2 regions of the Kitasatospora sp. NPDC101183 genome follow, and region 2 is predicted to be linked to the other one. Evidence: riboswitches for the same ligand, from Rfam matches in the RefSeq annotation. Region 2 holds a riboswitch; the other holds the start of a gene.
The links. Region 2 has a riboswitch for glycine ahead of gcvT (glycine cleavage system aminomethyltransferase GcvT). Riboswitches for the same ligand answer to the same signal wherever they lie in the genome.
Positions count from the first base shown of each region.

Region 1: it holds a riboswitch for glycine, as region 2 does, so the genes downstream of both, gcvP (aminomethyl-transferring glycine dehydrogenase) here and gcvT (glycine cleavage system aminomethyltransferase GcvT) in region 2, are expected to answer to the same signal.

Region 1 covers NZ_JBIWOW010000013.1:231,866-239,423, forward strand. The annotation lists gene ACIRRS_RS20345 (hypothetical protein) at 272-844, shown strand; gene ACIRRS_RS20350 (DUF5999 family protein) at 1,231-1,422, shown strand; gene gcvP (aminomethyl-transferring glycine dehydrogenase) at 1,520-4,420, opposite strand; glycine riboswitch at 4,656-4,759, opposite strand; gene ACIRRS_RS20360 (PRC and DUF2382 domain-containing protein) at 4,997-6,085, shown strand; gene ACIRRS_RS20365 (MFS transporter) at 6,283-7,558, shown strand, end outside.
Region 2 covers NZ_JBIWOW010000036.1:46,246-53,803, reverse strand. The annotation lists gene ACIRRS_RS34545 (hypothetical protein) at 55-978, opposite strand; gene ACIRRS_RS34540 (L-serine ammonia-lyase) at 1,077-2,444, opposite strand; gene glyA (serine hydroxymethyltransferase) at 2,596-3,876, opposite strand; gene gcvH (glycine cleavage system protein GcvH) at 3,957-4,334, opposite strand; gene gcvT (glycine cleavage system aminomethyltransferase GcvT) at 4,426-5,547, opposite strand; glycine riboswitch at 5,779-5,885, opposite strand; gene ACIRRS_RS34520 (enhanced serine sensitivity protein SseB C-terminal domain-containing protein) at 6,074-6,856, shown strand; gene ACIRRS_RS34515 (enhanced serine sensitivity protein SseB C-terminal domain-containing protein) at 6,972-7,558, shown strand, end outside.

The DNA of each region.
Region 1 (7,558 bases), on a different contig from region 2:
AAACTGACGGAGATTCACGGCATCTGCCGACTTGCCCGACGCCACCGCCTGTGATAAACAGGTCACCCTGCGCATTTGTTCGAAGGAATTCGCACAGCGCTCCGGCCGTCGCCCGTCCCCGCCCCGAGTCCCTCGTCGACGGCGGCGACAGCGCCGGCACCGCGATCCTGCACAACCGGACACGGCCGGGCCCCCGTCACCGCCGACGCACCCGAGCCCCGCCGGTATGCCGCACTCGCACGCCGATCTCGCACGGAGGGCGGACCCCGCCATGACTCTGCAGACCCCCCAGCCCCCACCGAGCGCGCTGCGCGCGGTCCTGGGCGCGCTCGACTCGGAGACAGCGCTGCGCCAACCGGCCGCCGCGGCGCTCCTCCATCCGACCGGCCCACTGCTGCCCGCCCACCCGCTCGCCGTCCACGTCCTGGACGGCCCGCGGGCCGAACTGTCCGCCGCCCGCCGCACGGGCTGGCGCTTCCTGATCAAGGACGGCCCCGAGGTGGCCGCCGCCGCGGAGGTGGTCCAGAGCGCCGAGGGGCACACCTTCTCCCACTTCACCGCCGGCCCCTACCTCGACTCGACGGTCCGCGCGCTGCGCCAGGCCTGGCAGATCGCCCAGGGCTCCCGCGCCCAGCGCCGCCCCCGGCTGCTCACCTTCCCCGGCCAGTACGCGACGGCCCTGTGGCTGCACAGCCCCGAGGCCGACCCGTCCGCCGACCTGCTGATCCCGCTCGCCCCGGCCCCGCTCGGCGTCACCGCCCACCGCGCCTACCCGGCGGCCGACCTGCTCCCCCTGCTCGCCCGGGCGCCCCTGGCGCGGCCGCTGCTGCTCGGCTCCTCCTGAGCCGACCGCACGCACGGGCCGCCGGGCACCTCCGCCCGGCGGCCCTTCGGCATGCCCGCCCGGACGGCCCCTCACCCGAACGGGCCACTCCCCATGGCCCCATCGGGCCATGCAGCGCCTGACCCACCGGTGCGCCGAATCCCCCGCCGCCCACCTGAACGGGTGATCTCCGCTCGTGAGTTGTGGCGCATGTCACCAAATCGCTGCGCGCACGTCCGTAGATGCCGACACTGGGAACCAGCGTGGAAGGACCACCTGTCCTACCCACTTGAGCGCCGGTCAACACCTGGTCGGCGCATGGACAGTATCCGGCCACTGCGGCGGCCCCCGGCGACCCGCCGGCGACCGCTTCACGGGGAGGATCGCAGCGAAGCGAGGGTACGCGTATGTGCCAGCACCGTCCTGAGTGCCCGTCGGCCGAGTCCGAGGACCGCGAAGCCGCCGTACCGGTGGCCTGCCACCCGGAGCAGGGCTGGAGCCTGCTCTGCAACGGCGTCGTCCTCTTCGAGGACACCGGAGAGCTGCTGCCCGACGGCCGGGTGATCGCCCCGCGCCGCCCCGTCGCCCACGCGGCCTGACCATCCGGCGGGGGCAGCCGCCGAACCAGGAGCAGAGCGAACGGGGCGGGGCCCCGGCGAAAGGATTCGCCGGGGCCCCGCCTCACGCGTCCGTCGCTCAGACGCCGTACTCGTCCAGCGGCGGGCAGGAGCAGACCAGGTTGCGGTCGCCGTACGCGCCGTCGATGCGGCTCACCGGCGGCCAGTACTTGTCCGCCGGGTTGACGCCGGCCGGGAAGACGGCCTCCTGCCGCGAGTAGCCGTGCGCCCACTCGCCGGCCAGCTCGGCGGCGGTGTGCGGGGCGTTGAGCAGCGGGTTGTCGTCCTTCGCCCACGCGCCCGAGCCGACCTTGTCGATCTCCGCGCGGATCTCGACCATCGCGTCGCAGAACCGGTCGATCTCGTGCAGGTCCTCGGACTCGGTCGGCTCGATCATCAGCGTGCCGGCCACCGGGAACGACATCGTCGGCGCGTGGAAGCCGTAGTCGATCAGGCGCTTGGCGATGTCGTCCACCGTCACGCCCGTCTCCTTGGTCAGCGGGCGCAGGTCGATGATGCACTCGTGGGCGACGAGGCCGCCCGGGCCGGTGTAGAGCACCGGGAAGTGCGGGGCCAGGCGCTTGGCGATGTAGTTGGCGTTCAGCACGGCGACCTGGGTCGCGTGCTTGAGGCCCTCGCCGCCCATCAGCCGGACGTACGCCCAGGAGATCGGCAGGATCGCCGCCGAGCCCCACGGCGCGGCCGAGATCGGGCCGACGCCGGTGGCCGGGCCGGCCTCCGGCTGGAGCGGGTGGTTGGGCAGGTACGGCGCCAGGTGGGCGCGCACCGCGACCGGGCCGACGCCCGGGCCGCCGCCGCCGTGCGGGATGCAGAAGGTCTTGTGCAGGTTCAGGTGCGAGACGTCCGCGCCGAACTTGCCCGGCTTGGCGAGGCCGACCAGGGCGTTCAGGTTGGCGCCGTCCACGTACACCTGGCCGCCGGCCTCGTGCACCAGGGCGCAGATCTCGGTGATCTGGGTCTCGTACACGCCGTGGGTCGACGGGTAGGTGACCATCAGCACGGCGAGCTCGTCGCGGTGCTTCTCGATCTTGGCCTTGAGGTCCTCGACGTCCACGTCGCCGTCGACCAGGGTCTTGACCACGACCACGCGCATGCCGGCCATCACCGCGGAGGCGGCGTTGGTGCCGTGCGCCGAGGACGGGATGAGGCAGACGTCGCGCTGGGCGTCGCCGTTGGCGTGGTGGTAGGCGCGCACGGCCAGCAGGCCCGCGAACTCGCCCTGGGAGCCGGCGTTCGGCTGGATCGAGACGGCGTCGTAGCCGGTGACCTCGACGAGCTGCTGCTCCAGCTGGCGGATCAGGGTCAAGTAGCCCTGGGCCTGGTCGATCGGGGCGAAGGGGTGCAGCTGGCCGAACTCCGGCCAGGTCACGGCCTCCATCTCGGTGGTCGCGTTGAGCTTCATGGTGCAGGAGCCCAGCGGGATCATGCCGCGGTCCAGCGCGTAGTCGCGGTCCGACAGGCGGCGCAGGTAGCGCAGCATGGCGGTCTCGGAGCGGTGGCTGTGGAAGACCGGGTGGGTGAGGTACTCGTCCTCGCGCAGCAGCGCGACGGGCAGGGTGTCGGCGGCCTCGGCGGCCTGGACGCCCTCGACGCCGAACGCGGCCCAGACGGCGGCCAGGTGCTCGCGGGTGGTGGTCTCGTCGGTGGAGACCGAGATCCGGTCCTCGCCGTCCTGGTACACGTTGACGCCCCGCGCGCGGGCGGCGGCGGCGATCTCGCCGGCCCGGCCCGGGACGACGGCGGTGACGGTGTCGAAGAACTCGCCGTGCAGCAGCTCGACGCCGCCGGCCCGCAGGCCCTCGGCGAGGGCGGCCGCGTAGCGGTGGGTGCGGCGGGCGATGTCCGCCAGGCCGTCCGGGCCGTGGTAGACGGCGTACATCGAGGCCATCACGGCGAGCAGCACCTGGGCGGTGCAGATGTTGCTGGTGGCCTTCTCGCGGCGGATGTGCTGCTCGCGGGTCTGCAGCGCCAGGCGGTAGGCGCGGTTGCCGTCCGAGTCGACGGAGACGCCGACGAGGCGGCCGGGCAGCGAGCGGGCGTACTCGGCGCGCACCGACAGGTAGCCGGCGTGCGGGCCGCCGAAGCCCATCGGGACGCCGAAGCGCTGCGAGGTGCCACAGGCGATGTCCGCGCCCAGCTCGCCGGGGGACTTGAGCAGGGTCAGCGCCAGCAGGTCGGCGGCGACGGCGACGATCGCGCCGAGGCCGTGCGCCTGCTCGATCACGGGGGCGAGGTCGCGCACGACGCCGGTGGCGCCCGGGTACTGGAGCAGCACGCCGAAGACGCCGCGCTCGGCGATCTCGGCGGGGATGCCCTCGGACAGGTCGGCGACGACGACCTCGACACCGGTCGGCAGGGCGCGGGTGTTGATCACCGCGACGGTCTGCGGCAGGGTCTCGGCGTCGACCAGGAAGACGCCGCCCTTGACCTTGGTCACGCGGCGGGCCAGGGCCATCGCCTCGGCGGCGGCGGTGCCCTCGTCCAGCAGCGAGGAGCCGGAGGTCGGCAGCCCGGTGAGGTCGGAGACGACGGTCTGGAAGTTGAGCAGCGCCTCCAGGCGGCCCTGCGAGATCTCCGGCTGGTACGGCGTGTAGGCCGTGTACCAGGAGGGGTTCTCCATGACGTTGCGCAGGATCACCGGCGGGGTGAAGGTGCCGTAGTAGCCCAGGCCGATCATCGGCTGGAGCACCTGGTTGCGGCCGGCCAGCTCGCGCAGCTCGGCGAGGACCTGGGCCTCGGTGCGGCCGGCGGGCAGGTCCAGGCCGGTGATCGAACGGATGGCCTCGGGAACGGCGGTGGCGGCGAGCTCGTCCAGCGAGCCGTAGCCGACGGAGGCCAGCATCTTCTGCTGGGCGTCCGCGTCGGGGCCGATGTGGCGGTTCTCGAAGGGGCTGGCCAGCTCAAGCTCGGTGAGGGTCCGGGCGCCGGTGGGGCGTCCCGCGTTCGGCTGGGCGTTCATGGTGGTCGAGGCCTCCTGGTCACGGACCGGCGGGGGGTACGCACGCCGGTCCGACCCGCTGCGGACAGCGGTTCGGCCTCGGACGGGCGGACCCGACAGGCCTCCCCCTCTGTCATCGGGACCTGAGAGCTTCGCCCGCACGTAGCGCTGTGGCGCTCCGTCGGCTTGCACCGTCGGTGAGGGTGGGGGTCGTCGGCTCCCGCGCCGGCGCTCCTGCCCTGCTTTCCAGAGTGACCTATCCCGCACGGTACGGATGCCTGAGAGATTCCGGGGAGGAGTTGCTCCTTCGGCGCCCCTACCAGCGGTTTTCGCTGCCGGGGACTCTCCCGCGCGGGCTCGGCGGTCGGGGCCCAGGGTACCAGCGGCAGGCCCTCCGATCACGGGTGCGTCAGGTCACTCGGGGTCTACGCGCGTGGCATCCCTGTGCCCCGGACGGACCAGCGCGCAGCCCGTCCGGCCGCACCCCGCTCGCGCCCGTCCGATTGATGCCCTTTCGTGTGTAGAAGGCGGACGGTCGGGGCGCTCCGGCCGCCGTACCTGCGGGAGTTCCGCAGGCGCAGCGCACTGGAGGAAAGAGTGCAGACCGACATCGACCCCCGCGACCTCATCGGCCACAAGGCGGTCGACCGCAACGGGGACAAGATCGGCACCGTCGACGAGGTGTACCTCGACGACGCCACCGGCCAGCCCGAGTGGGCCGCCGTCCGCACCGGCATCTTCGGCCGGGACGCCTTCGTCCCGCTCACCACGAGCGAGTTCTCCGGCGACGAGCTCCGGGTCCCGTACGACAAGTCGCTGGTCAAGGAGTCCCCGGACTTCGGCGTGGGCCAGCACCTGTCGCCCGCCCAGGAGCTCCAGCTCTACCGCTACTACGGGCTCGACACCCCGGTGGACGGCCGGCCGGCGGCCGATCCCTCCCACCGGGAGGCGCAGCCCGACCTCGACTTCGGCACCACCACCGCAGCGGCCGCCGCCGCGCCGCGCGCCCTCCACTCCCCGGAGCCCGCCGCCGCCCCGACCACCACGACCACCGCCACCCCCTCGACCCCCAGCACCGCCCCGGAGGCCAACGTGCGGACCCTCAGCACCCCCGCGCCCGTCGCTGCCGCCGCCGCCCCGGTGGTCGAGCCCAAGCCGCAGCCCGCCGCCGAGCGGCCGGCCGCCGCGACCCCCGCCGCCACCGTCCCCGTACGGGCGGACGGCGCCGCCACCTCCTCGCCCAGCGGCCCGGTCGAGATCACCTGCCGCGAGGAGCGGCTGGAGATCACCACCGAGTGGCACACCGTCGGCACCGCGAAGCTGCGCAAGTACGTGACCAGCGAGCAGATCGAGCGCCGCGTCCCGGTGGTGCGCGAGCGCGTGCGGGTGGAGCGGATGCCGGTGAGCGAGGCCGAGCGCGCCTCCCTGACGGAGAAGGAGATCGCCGAGGCGGTGGAGGAGGTCACCCTGCGCGAGGAGCGCCCGGTGGTGCGCAAGTACCTCACCCCGATCGAGCGGGTCCGCCTGGTGGTGGAGCGCTACACGGCCGAGGAGGTCGTCCGGGACGAGCTGCGCCGCGAGCACGTCGAGGTCCAGGACTCCACGCCCTCCGCCGACGCCCCGTCCGCCGCCACCCCGGCCGTGGACGGCTCCCGCCCGGCCGCCGCCATGCGCCCGCTGTCCTGACGGCCCCGCCCCGACCGCCCTGTCCTGACACCGCGCCACGAGGGGCCCCGGACCACCCGGTCCGGGGCCTTCGGCGTGCCCGTCCCGGCCCTGACATTTCGCCTTTGCCAAAGCTTAACCGCTCGATATTTGACACTCTTAAGTATCTCCCGGCATCGTTACTTCAGTTCATTCACTATGTACGGGAGGAAGCAACCGTGAGTGAGGCACCACAGCCCACCGTCGCGGCCGAGAAGCAGAGCAGCGCCCGGGTCCTGCCGGCCCTGATCCTGGCGATGCTGTCGTTCAGCGTGATCCAGACCGCCGTCGTCCCGATCCTGCCCTCGCTGGCCAAGGAACTGAGCGTCTCCGGCTCGAGCATCACCTGGCTGATGACCGCCAACCTGCTCTCCGCCGCCGTGCTGACTCCCCTGCTCGGCCGCTTCGGCGACCTCCGGGGCCGCAAGCCGATGCTGATCATCTCGCTGTCCGGCCTGGTCGCCGGCTCGGCGCTGGCCGTCGGCACCCACTCCTTCACCTGGCTCGTCGTCGCCCGCGTCCTGCAGGGCGCCGGCGGTGGCGTGCTCCCGCTGGCGATCAGCATCGTCCGCGACGAGCTGCCCAAGCAGAAGGTGACCGGCGGCGTCGCCGCCATCAGCGCCTCGATGGGCGTCGGCTCCGGCCTCGGCCTGGTGGCCACCGGCCTCCTGCTGGAGCACTGGAGCTACAAGTCGATCTTCTGGATGGGCCTGGCCTTCGGCCTGCTCGCCGTCGCCCTGGTCGTCTTCCGCGTCCCCACCGACCCGGTGACCGACAAGGAGGGCGGCGCCGACCCGCTCGGCGCCCTCACCCTCGCCGCCTGGCTCTCCGCCCTGCTCGTCGCCGTCAGCCAGGGCAACCACTGGGGCTGGACGTCCACCAAGACCCTCGGCCTGTTCGCCGTCGCCGCCGTGGTCGCCCTGGTCTGGGGGATCATCGAGACCAAGGTCGCCCACCCGCTGGTCGACATGAAGATGATGTCCCGCCCGGCCGTCGCCTTCACCAACCTGGCCGGCCTGCTCATCGGCTTCGGCATGTACGGCTCGTTCATGGTCATCAGCAACTTCGCCCAGACCCCGGACAAGCTCGCCCACTACGGCTTCACCGCGAGCGTCCTGCACGCCGGCATCATGCTGCTGCCCTCCGCCCTCGGCTCGATGGTCGCCGCCCCGCTCGGCGCCGTGCTCATCTCCCGTCGCGGCCCGCGCCTGCCCCTGGTCCTCGGCGGCGTCCTCGGCGGCGTCTCCATGGCCTACCTCGCGCTGCGCCACAGCGCCGAGGGCGACATCTACACCGCCTCGGCGATCTTCGGCCTGGGCATCGGCCTGGCCTTCTCCGCGATGCCCGCCTACATCAACGGCGCCGTCCCGGTGGAGCAGAGCGGCATCGCCAACGGCATGAACGCCGTGCTGCGCACCGTCGGCGGCGCCATCGGCACCGCCGTGATGGCCGCCA
Region 2 (7,558 bases):
CCGTCGCGCAGTCCAGCACCCGCCCGTCGCCCGTGCCGACGCGCAGGAGGCGCGTCAGCCGTTCGCCGTCGGGCAGTGCCCGGTGAGGCAGAAGCCCGCCGCCAGGGACTGCTGGACGTCGCGCAGTGGGGCGGGCCAGCTGCTCTCCGGGCCGGCGACGAGGAGGGCGTACACCTGGCCGTCCGGGGTCGTGACCATCTGGTCGACGGTGTGCCGTACGCCCTTGCCCGCGAGGTCGTAGGAGTACTCCAGGACGGCGCCGCCGCCCGGGGTCCGGGTGAGGGCGAGTTTGCGGTAGCCGGGGAACCGGCTGGGGTTGGAGGCGAGGCTGGTGTCCGTGGCGACGGCCTGGTCGTACGGGGTGCCGGTGCCCATGGAGAACACCTGGATGAGGCTGGTGCCGTCCGGGGAGTCGTAGAAGACGGACGTGCCGTCGACGCGCCGCTGCCAGCCGTCCGGCACGGGCAGGGAGAAGCCCCCGGCGTCCTGGACGAGCGTCGAGTGCGCGCCGGTGGTCGGGGTCGCCGTCGGGCTGGGGGAGGCGGTCGGCGCGGCGGGGAAGGTGAACGCGGGGTAGGGCGGCGTGGCGACCGGGGTGGTCGGCAGGGGCGTGCCGAGGGCGGTGGCCGCGGGCTTCTTCGCGTCGTCCTGCCGCGAGTACAGGTACCAGCCGCCGCCCGCGCCCGCCCCGGCGAGCACCCCGACGAGCGCGGCGATCAGCACGGCGCGCGGCCGCATCCGCCGGCCGGAGGGCGGCGGCGGGGGCAGGGGCGGGCCGGGAGGTGCCGAGGGGGAGAACGGCGGAGCCGGGTACGCCTGCGGCGGAGGCCCCAGCAGCGGCGCCGTCAGCGGCGGAGGGGCCATGGGCGGCGCGGGGGCGGGTACGGGCGGGGGCGGCACCGAGCCGATCGGCGGCGGCGCGGTCGGCGGCGCCTGCTGCACCCACTGCCGCCGCTGCTCGTCCCAGTACGCCCCCATGCCGCCCCCCACGTTCGACCTCGCCCCGGCCGGAGACGGCCGGGGCGAGACCGGAGACTACCGCGCCGGGGCGCGTGGCCGTACCGGTGGAACCCCGATCAGCACTCGATGACGTTGACGGCGAGGCCGCCGCGCGAGGTCTCCTTGTACTTGATCTTCATGTCGGCCCCGGTCTCCTTCATCGTCTTGATCGCCTTGTCCAGCGAGACGTGGTGCCGGCCGTCCCCGCGCAGCGCCATGCGCGCCGCCGTGACGGCCTTCACCGAGGCCATGCCGTTGCGCTCGATGCAGGGGATCTGGACGAGCCCGCCGACCGGGTCGCAGGTGAGGCCGAGGTTGTGCTCGATGCCGATCTCGGCGGCGTTCTCGACCTGCTCGGGCGAGCCGCCCAGGACCTCGGCGAGGCCGCCGGCGGCCATGGAGCAGGCGGAGCCGACCTCGCCCTGGCAGCCGACCTCGGCGCCGGAGATGGAGGCGTTCTCCTTGAAGAGCATGCCGATGGCGCCGGCCGCGAGGAGGAAGCGGACGATGCCGTCGTCATCGGCGCCCGGGATGAAGTTCAGGTAGTAGTGCAGGACGGCCGGGATGATGCCCGCCGCGCCGTTGGTGGGCGCGGTGACCACCCGCTGCCCGGAGGCGTTCTCCTCGTTGACGGCCATCGCGTAGAGCGTCACCCACTCCATCGCGTTGGCCGGCCCGATGCCCTCGGCCCGCAGCGCCCGGGCACCCGAGGCGGCCCGGCGGCGGACCTTGAGGCCGCCCGGCAGGATGCCCTCGCGGCTCATGCCGGCCCGCACGCACTCCTGCATCACGGCCCAGATCTCCAGCAGCCCGGTGCGGATCTCCTCCTCGCTGCGCCAGGCCTTCTCGTTCTCCAGCATCAGGCCGGAGATGGACAGCCCGGTCTCCCGGGTGAGCCGCAGCAGCTCCTCGCCGGTGCGGAAGGGGTAGCGCAGCGCGGTGTCGTCGGGCTTGACCCGGTCGGCGCCGATCGCGTCCTCGTCGACGACGAAGCCGCCGCCGACCGAGTAGTAGGTCTTCTCCAGCAGCGTGGAGCCGTCCTCGGCGAAGGCCCACAGGGTCATGCCGTTGGCGTGGTACGGCAGCGAGCGGCGGCGGTGCAGCACCAGCTGGCTGTCGGGGTCGAAGTCGATGGTGTGCTCGCCGACGAGGTTGAGCTTCTTCTCGGCGAGGATCCGCTCGACGTCCTTGTCGGCCTGGTCGACGTCGACCGTGCGGGGCGAGTTGTTCTCCAGGCCGAGCAGGACGGCCTTCGGGGTGCCGTGGCCGTGGCCGGTGGCGCCCAGGGAGCCGAAGAGCTCGGCGCGCACGCCCGTCACCCGGGGCAGCAGGGCTTCGGACCGCAGACGGCGGGCGAACATCCGGGCGGCGCGCATCGGGCCGACGGTGTGGGAGCTCGAGGGGCCGATGCCGATGGAGAAGAGGTCGAAGACGCTGATGGCCACGGGGGACGTCCTTGTCGGGTCTCGTGGGAGGGCTTGCAGGCAGGGAGGGGACACGGGACGGGGCACCGCGCGCACTGTCCAGTGTGCGCGGTGCCCCGGGGTCCCAGGTGCACGTACGGAGTGAGGCCGGTCACCTCACCCGCGTACGGGGTCAGTCCTGGTTGGCCAGGTTCGGGTACAGCGGGTACTTCTCGGCCAGCGCGGTGACGCGGGCCTTGAGCGCGGCGGCGACGGTGTCGTCGAAGCCCGGCTTGAGGGCCTCGGCGATGACGTCGGCGACCTCGCGGAAGTCCTCGGCCCCGAAGCCGCGGGTGGCCAGGGCCGGGGTGCCGATGCGCAGGCCGGAGGTGACCATCGGCGGGCGCGGGTCGTTCGGGACGGCGTTGCGGTTCACGGTGATGCCGACCGTGTGCAGACGGTCCTCGGCCTGCTGGCCGTCGAGCTGGCTGTTGCGCAGGTCGACCAGGACGAGGTGGACGTCGGTGCCGCCGGAGAGCACCGAGGCGCCGGCCTCGGCGACGTCGGCCTGGAGCAGGCGCTCGGCGAGGATGCGCGCGCCGTCCAGGGTGCGCTGCTGGCGCTCCTTGAACTCCTCGGAGGCGGCGACCTTGAAGGCCACGGCCTTGCCCGCGATGACGTGCTCCAGCGGGCCGCCCTGCTGGCCGGGGAAGACCGCGGAGTTGATCTTCTTGGCGAACTCGGCCTTGGACAGGATCACGCCGCCGCGCGGGCCGCCCAGGGTCTTGTGGGTGGTGGTGGTGACCACGTCCGCGTACGGCACCGGGTTGGGGTGCAGGCCCGCGGCGACGAGGCCGGCGAAGTGCGCCATGTCGACCATCAGCAGGGCGCCGACCTCGTCCGCCACGCGGCGGAACTCGGCGAAGTCCAGCTGGCGCGGGTAGGCGGACCAGCCGGCGATGATCAGCTTCGGCTGGTGCTCCTTGGCGAGGCGCTCGACCTCGGCCATGTCGACCTGGCCGGTCTTGTCGTCCACGTGGTACGCGACCACGTTGTAGAGCTTGCCCGAGAAGTTGATCTTCATGCCGTGGGTCAGGTGACCGCCGTGGGCCAGGTTCAGGCCCAGGATGGTGTCGCCCGGCTGGATCAGCGCGAACATGGCGGCGGCGTTGGCCTGCGCGCCCGAGTGCGGCTGGACGTTGGCGTGCTCGGCGCCGAACAGGGCCTTGACCCGGTCGATGGCGATCTGCTCGACCACGTCGACGTGCTCGCAGCCGCCGTAGTAGCGGCGGCCGGGGTAGCCCTCGGCGTACTTGTTGGTGAGGACCGAGCCCTGGGCCTCCATGACCGCCACCGGGGCGAAGTTCTCGGAGGCGATCATCTCCAGGGTGGTCTGCTGGCGGTGCAGCTCGGCGTCGACCGCGGCGGCGATCTCCGGGTCGAGGGCGTGCAGGGACTGGTTCAGAACCGTCATGGTGGGGTCTTCCCGGGAGGAGGAGGGAAAGGGGCCGGGCGGGGGCGGCCGCCGCGCTGCGACCGCCCCGAACGGAGGTGTCAGCCGCCGATGAGGGCGGTGTACTCCTCGGCGCTGAGCAGCGCGTCGGTGGCCTCGACGCGGACCTTGAACAGCCAGCCGCCCTCGAACGGGGCGCCGTTGACCAGGGCGTTGTCGTCCAGGACGTCCTGGTTGATCTCGACGACCTCGCCGGTGACCGGGGAGTACAGGTCGCTGACGGACTTGGTCGACTCCAGCTCGCCACAGGTCTCGCCGGCGGTCACGGTGTCGCCCACCTCGGGCAGCTGCACGTACACGATGTCACCGAGGGCGTCGGCGGCGTGCTTGGTGATGCCGACCGTCGAGACGCCGTCGGCGTCCGCGGTCGTCAGCCACTCGTGCTCCTTGGTGTACTGCAGGTGCTGGGGGTTGCTCATGGCGTCATTCTCCAGGATGGGAAGCGGGTACGACGACGCGGGCCGTCGGCGGGACGGCTGCGACGTGCGGTGATGGGGGAAATCGCTGGGGTCAGCGGGCGCGCTTGTAGAACGGCAGCGCGATGACCTGGACCGGCTCGTGCTTGCCGCGCACGTCCACCGCGACGGTGGTGCCCGGGGCGGCGTGGGCGGCGTCCACGTACGCCATGGCGATCGGCCGGCCGAGGGTGGGGGACGGCGCACCGGAGGTGATCCGGCCGATCGGGGCGCCCTCGACGGACACCACGGTGTACTCGGCGCGCGGCACGCGCTTGCCCTCGGAGACCAGGCCGACGAGGACCTTCGGGGGGTTGGTCTCGGCCGCGGCGGCGGCCTGCTCCAGGGCGGCGCGGCCGACGAAGGCGCCGTCGTTGGTGGTCTTGTCGAAGCGGACGACCCGGCCGAGGCCGGCGTCGAACGGGGTGAGGTCGGTGGAGAGCTCGTGCCCGTACAGCGGCATGCCGGCCTCCAGGCGCAGCGTGTCGCGGCAGGACAGACCGCACGGGACGAGGCCGCGGCCCTCGCCGGCGGTGGTCAGGGCCTGCCAGATCGCCTCGGCGTCGGCCGGGGCGCTGAAGATCTCGAAGCCGTCCTCGCCGGTGTAGCCGGTGCGGGCCAGCAGCACGTCCTTGCCGGCGACCTGGGCCGGGAGGATGGCGTAGTACTTGAGGCCGGGCAGGTCGGCCTCGGTGGTGTCGGCCAGGATCGCGGTGGCCTCGGGGCCCTGGACGGCGATCAGGGCGTAGGTGTCGCGGTCGTCGGTGACGACGGCGTCGAAGCCCTTGGCGCGGGCGATCAGCTCGTCGAGGACCGGCTGGGCGTTGGAGGCGTTGGCGACGACCAGGAAGGCGTCCTCGCGCAGGCGGTAGACGATCAGGTCGTCCAGGATGCCGCCGTTCTCGGCGCAGATCATGGTGTAGCGGGCGCGCAGCACGCCGAGCGCGGAGACGAAGCCGACCAGGGCGTGGTCCAGCATCTCGCCCGCCTGCGGGCCGGTGACGGTGATCTCGCCCATGTGGGAGAGGTCGAACAGGCCGGCCTTGGTGCGGACGGCGAGGTGCTCCTCGCGCTCGCTGCCGTAGCGCAGCGGCATGTCCCAGCCGGCGAAGTCGGTCATGGTGGCGCCGAGGCTGCGGTGCAGCGCGTCGAGCGCGGTCAGGCGGAGGGACGACATGGCCAGGAACTCCTCGGTCGGGGGCACTCAGGGGTGCGCGCGCCGGACCGGACCCGCTCGGGGACCGACCCCGCGCGCGGGCATGCGGCGGCGTGGGTCTCCCCATCTGTCGTCGAACCTGAGAGCTTCACCGCCCGCCTGCCCGGAGCTGCTTCCAGCTTGGGGCCCAGCGTGGCGGCTTGCACCGTGGGTGGGCGCACGACCGGGCCGTGCGCCGCTTTCCAGATGTGCCTAACCCGTGCGGTAGGGGGGCCTGAGAGATTCCGGGGAGGACTTGCTCCTTCGGCGCCGGCTGTGCCGCCTGGGGGCGGCACTCCGGGCTCTCCCGCGCGGGTTCGAGCGGCCGGTGTGGAGTTGTGGGGCCCGCGGCGCATGCCGTCGGACGGGCACATCATGGCACGTCCGGGGCGCCGAAGGGAGAGGGGGCCGCGTCACACGGAACCCTGCTTCCGAACAAGGGCCCTAAACTGCTGCGCGTCGGTGCGGCAACAGGGCGGCCGGCGGTACGGCGGTGGATGGGGTGCCGGTGGAGCAGCAGCAGGGGTGGGGCGGCCCGGAGACGGCGCCGCCCGGGGGCGCGTGGCCGGCCAACGAGCTGGAGCAGGTGCTGACCGCCGCGCTGGGCGACCCGGGCGCGACGCCCCGGGTGATCGAGGTGCTGGCCCGCAGCCAGGTGTGGATCCCGCTGCCCGCGGGGGCGGACCCGCAGGGGCAGGGGCTGGACCTGCCGACGATCGAGCTGGCCGGCGACCCGTACGTGCCCGTCTTCTCCTCGCAGGAGGTGTTCCTGCAGCAGGCGCCGGGGATGGCCTTCGCGATCGCGCCGGCCTGGGAGTTCGCCCGGGGGCTGCCGCTGGGCGTGGGGATCGCCGTGAACCCTGAGGCGGCGGTGGGCATTCCGGTGCCGCCGCAGGGCGTGGCCGAGCTGCGTCGCGGGCCTCGTGAGGATCGCTGGGACCAGCCGGATGCGCCGAGCGGCGGCCGGGTGGCGCTGCGCGAGCCCGTGCCGGGGGAGGACCCGGAGCACTTCCTCGCCGTCTGCCGGGCCGAACTCGCCGCCCTGCCCGGGGTGTTGACCGCGCGCCGGGCGCTGGCGAGCATCGAGGGCGAGGCGACCGTGATGTTCGTGGGCGTCCAGCTGGACCAGGCGGCCCCGGCGGACCCGGCGGCGGTGAACGAGGCGCTCGGCCGGGCGCTGGGAACCGCGCCGCTGCCCGGTGGCGTCCACCTCGTGCTGCTCGACCTCGCCGAGGACCCGGTGGTCGAGTGGCTGCTCACCCGGGTGATGCCGTTCTACTCGCGGGCGTGAGCGGGTTTCTGTCGAAGGCACGTCGCCGTGGCGGTGGCCTCTGCCGCGCCATAGGGTGCGTGCAGACGGCTGACGGCCGGCGGGATGAGCGAAAGAGGCGCGGCGAGGTGGGCGCATGAGTGCGGGAGCGGGAGCGGGCGGTGGACCGGGGCCGTGGGGCCAGGCACCGGCCGGGCGCCCCGGGGCGGACCCGGGCGTGCTGGAGCGCGCCCTGCGCGAGGTCGCGCCGGAACGCTACGAGGCGTACGAGCAACTGCTGCACGCGCTGGCCGCGGGCCAGGTCTGGATGCTGCTGTGGCACGGCACTCCGGGCAGCCCCGACGCCCAGTACGGGAACATGGAGATCGGCGGCCACGGCTACGCGCCGGCTGTGACCTCGCAGGAGCAGCTGACGGCCTCGGGCTGGACGCGGGCCCACGAGGTCATCTCCGGGCGGGAGATCGCCGCCTCGCTGTACCGGACGCGCTGGGGCCTGTGGCTCAACCCGCACGCCCCCGGCGGCGGCGTCGGCGTGCCCTGGGCGGACCTGCGGCGGATCGCCGCCGGGCTGGACCGGCTGCCGGCCGGCCCGCTGAAGCTGAGCGAGCCGCAGGTCAACGCCCAGCAGTTCTTCGCGCTGCTGGAGCGCCAGGCCGTCGAGGTGCGCGCCGTACGGGCGTTGCGCCGGGCGTGGGTGCAGCCCTCGGTGGGGGAGCCGTACCT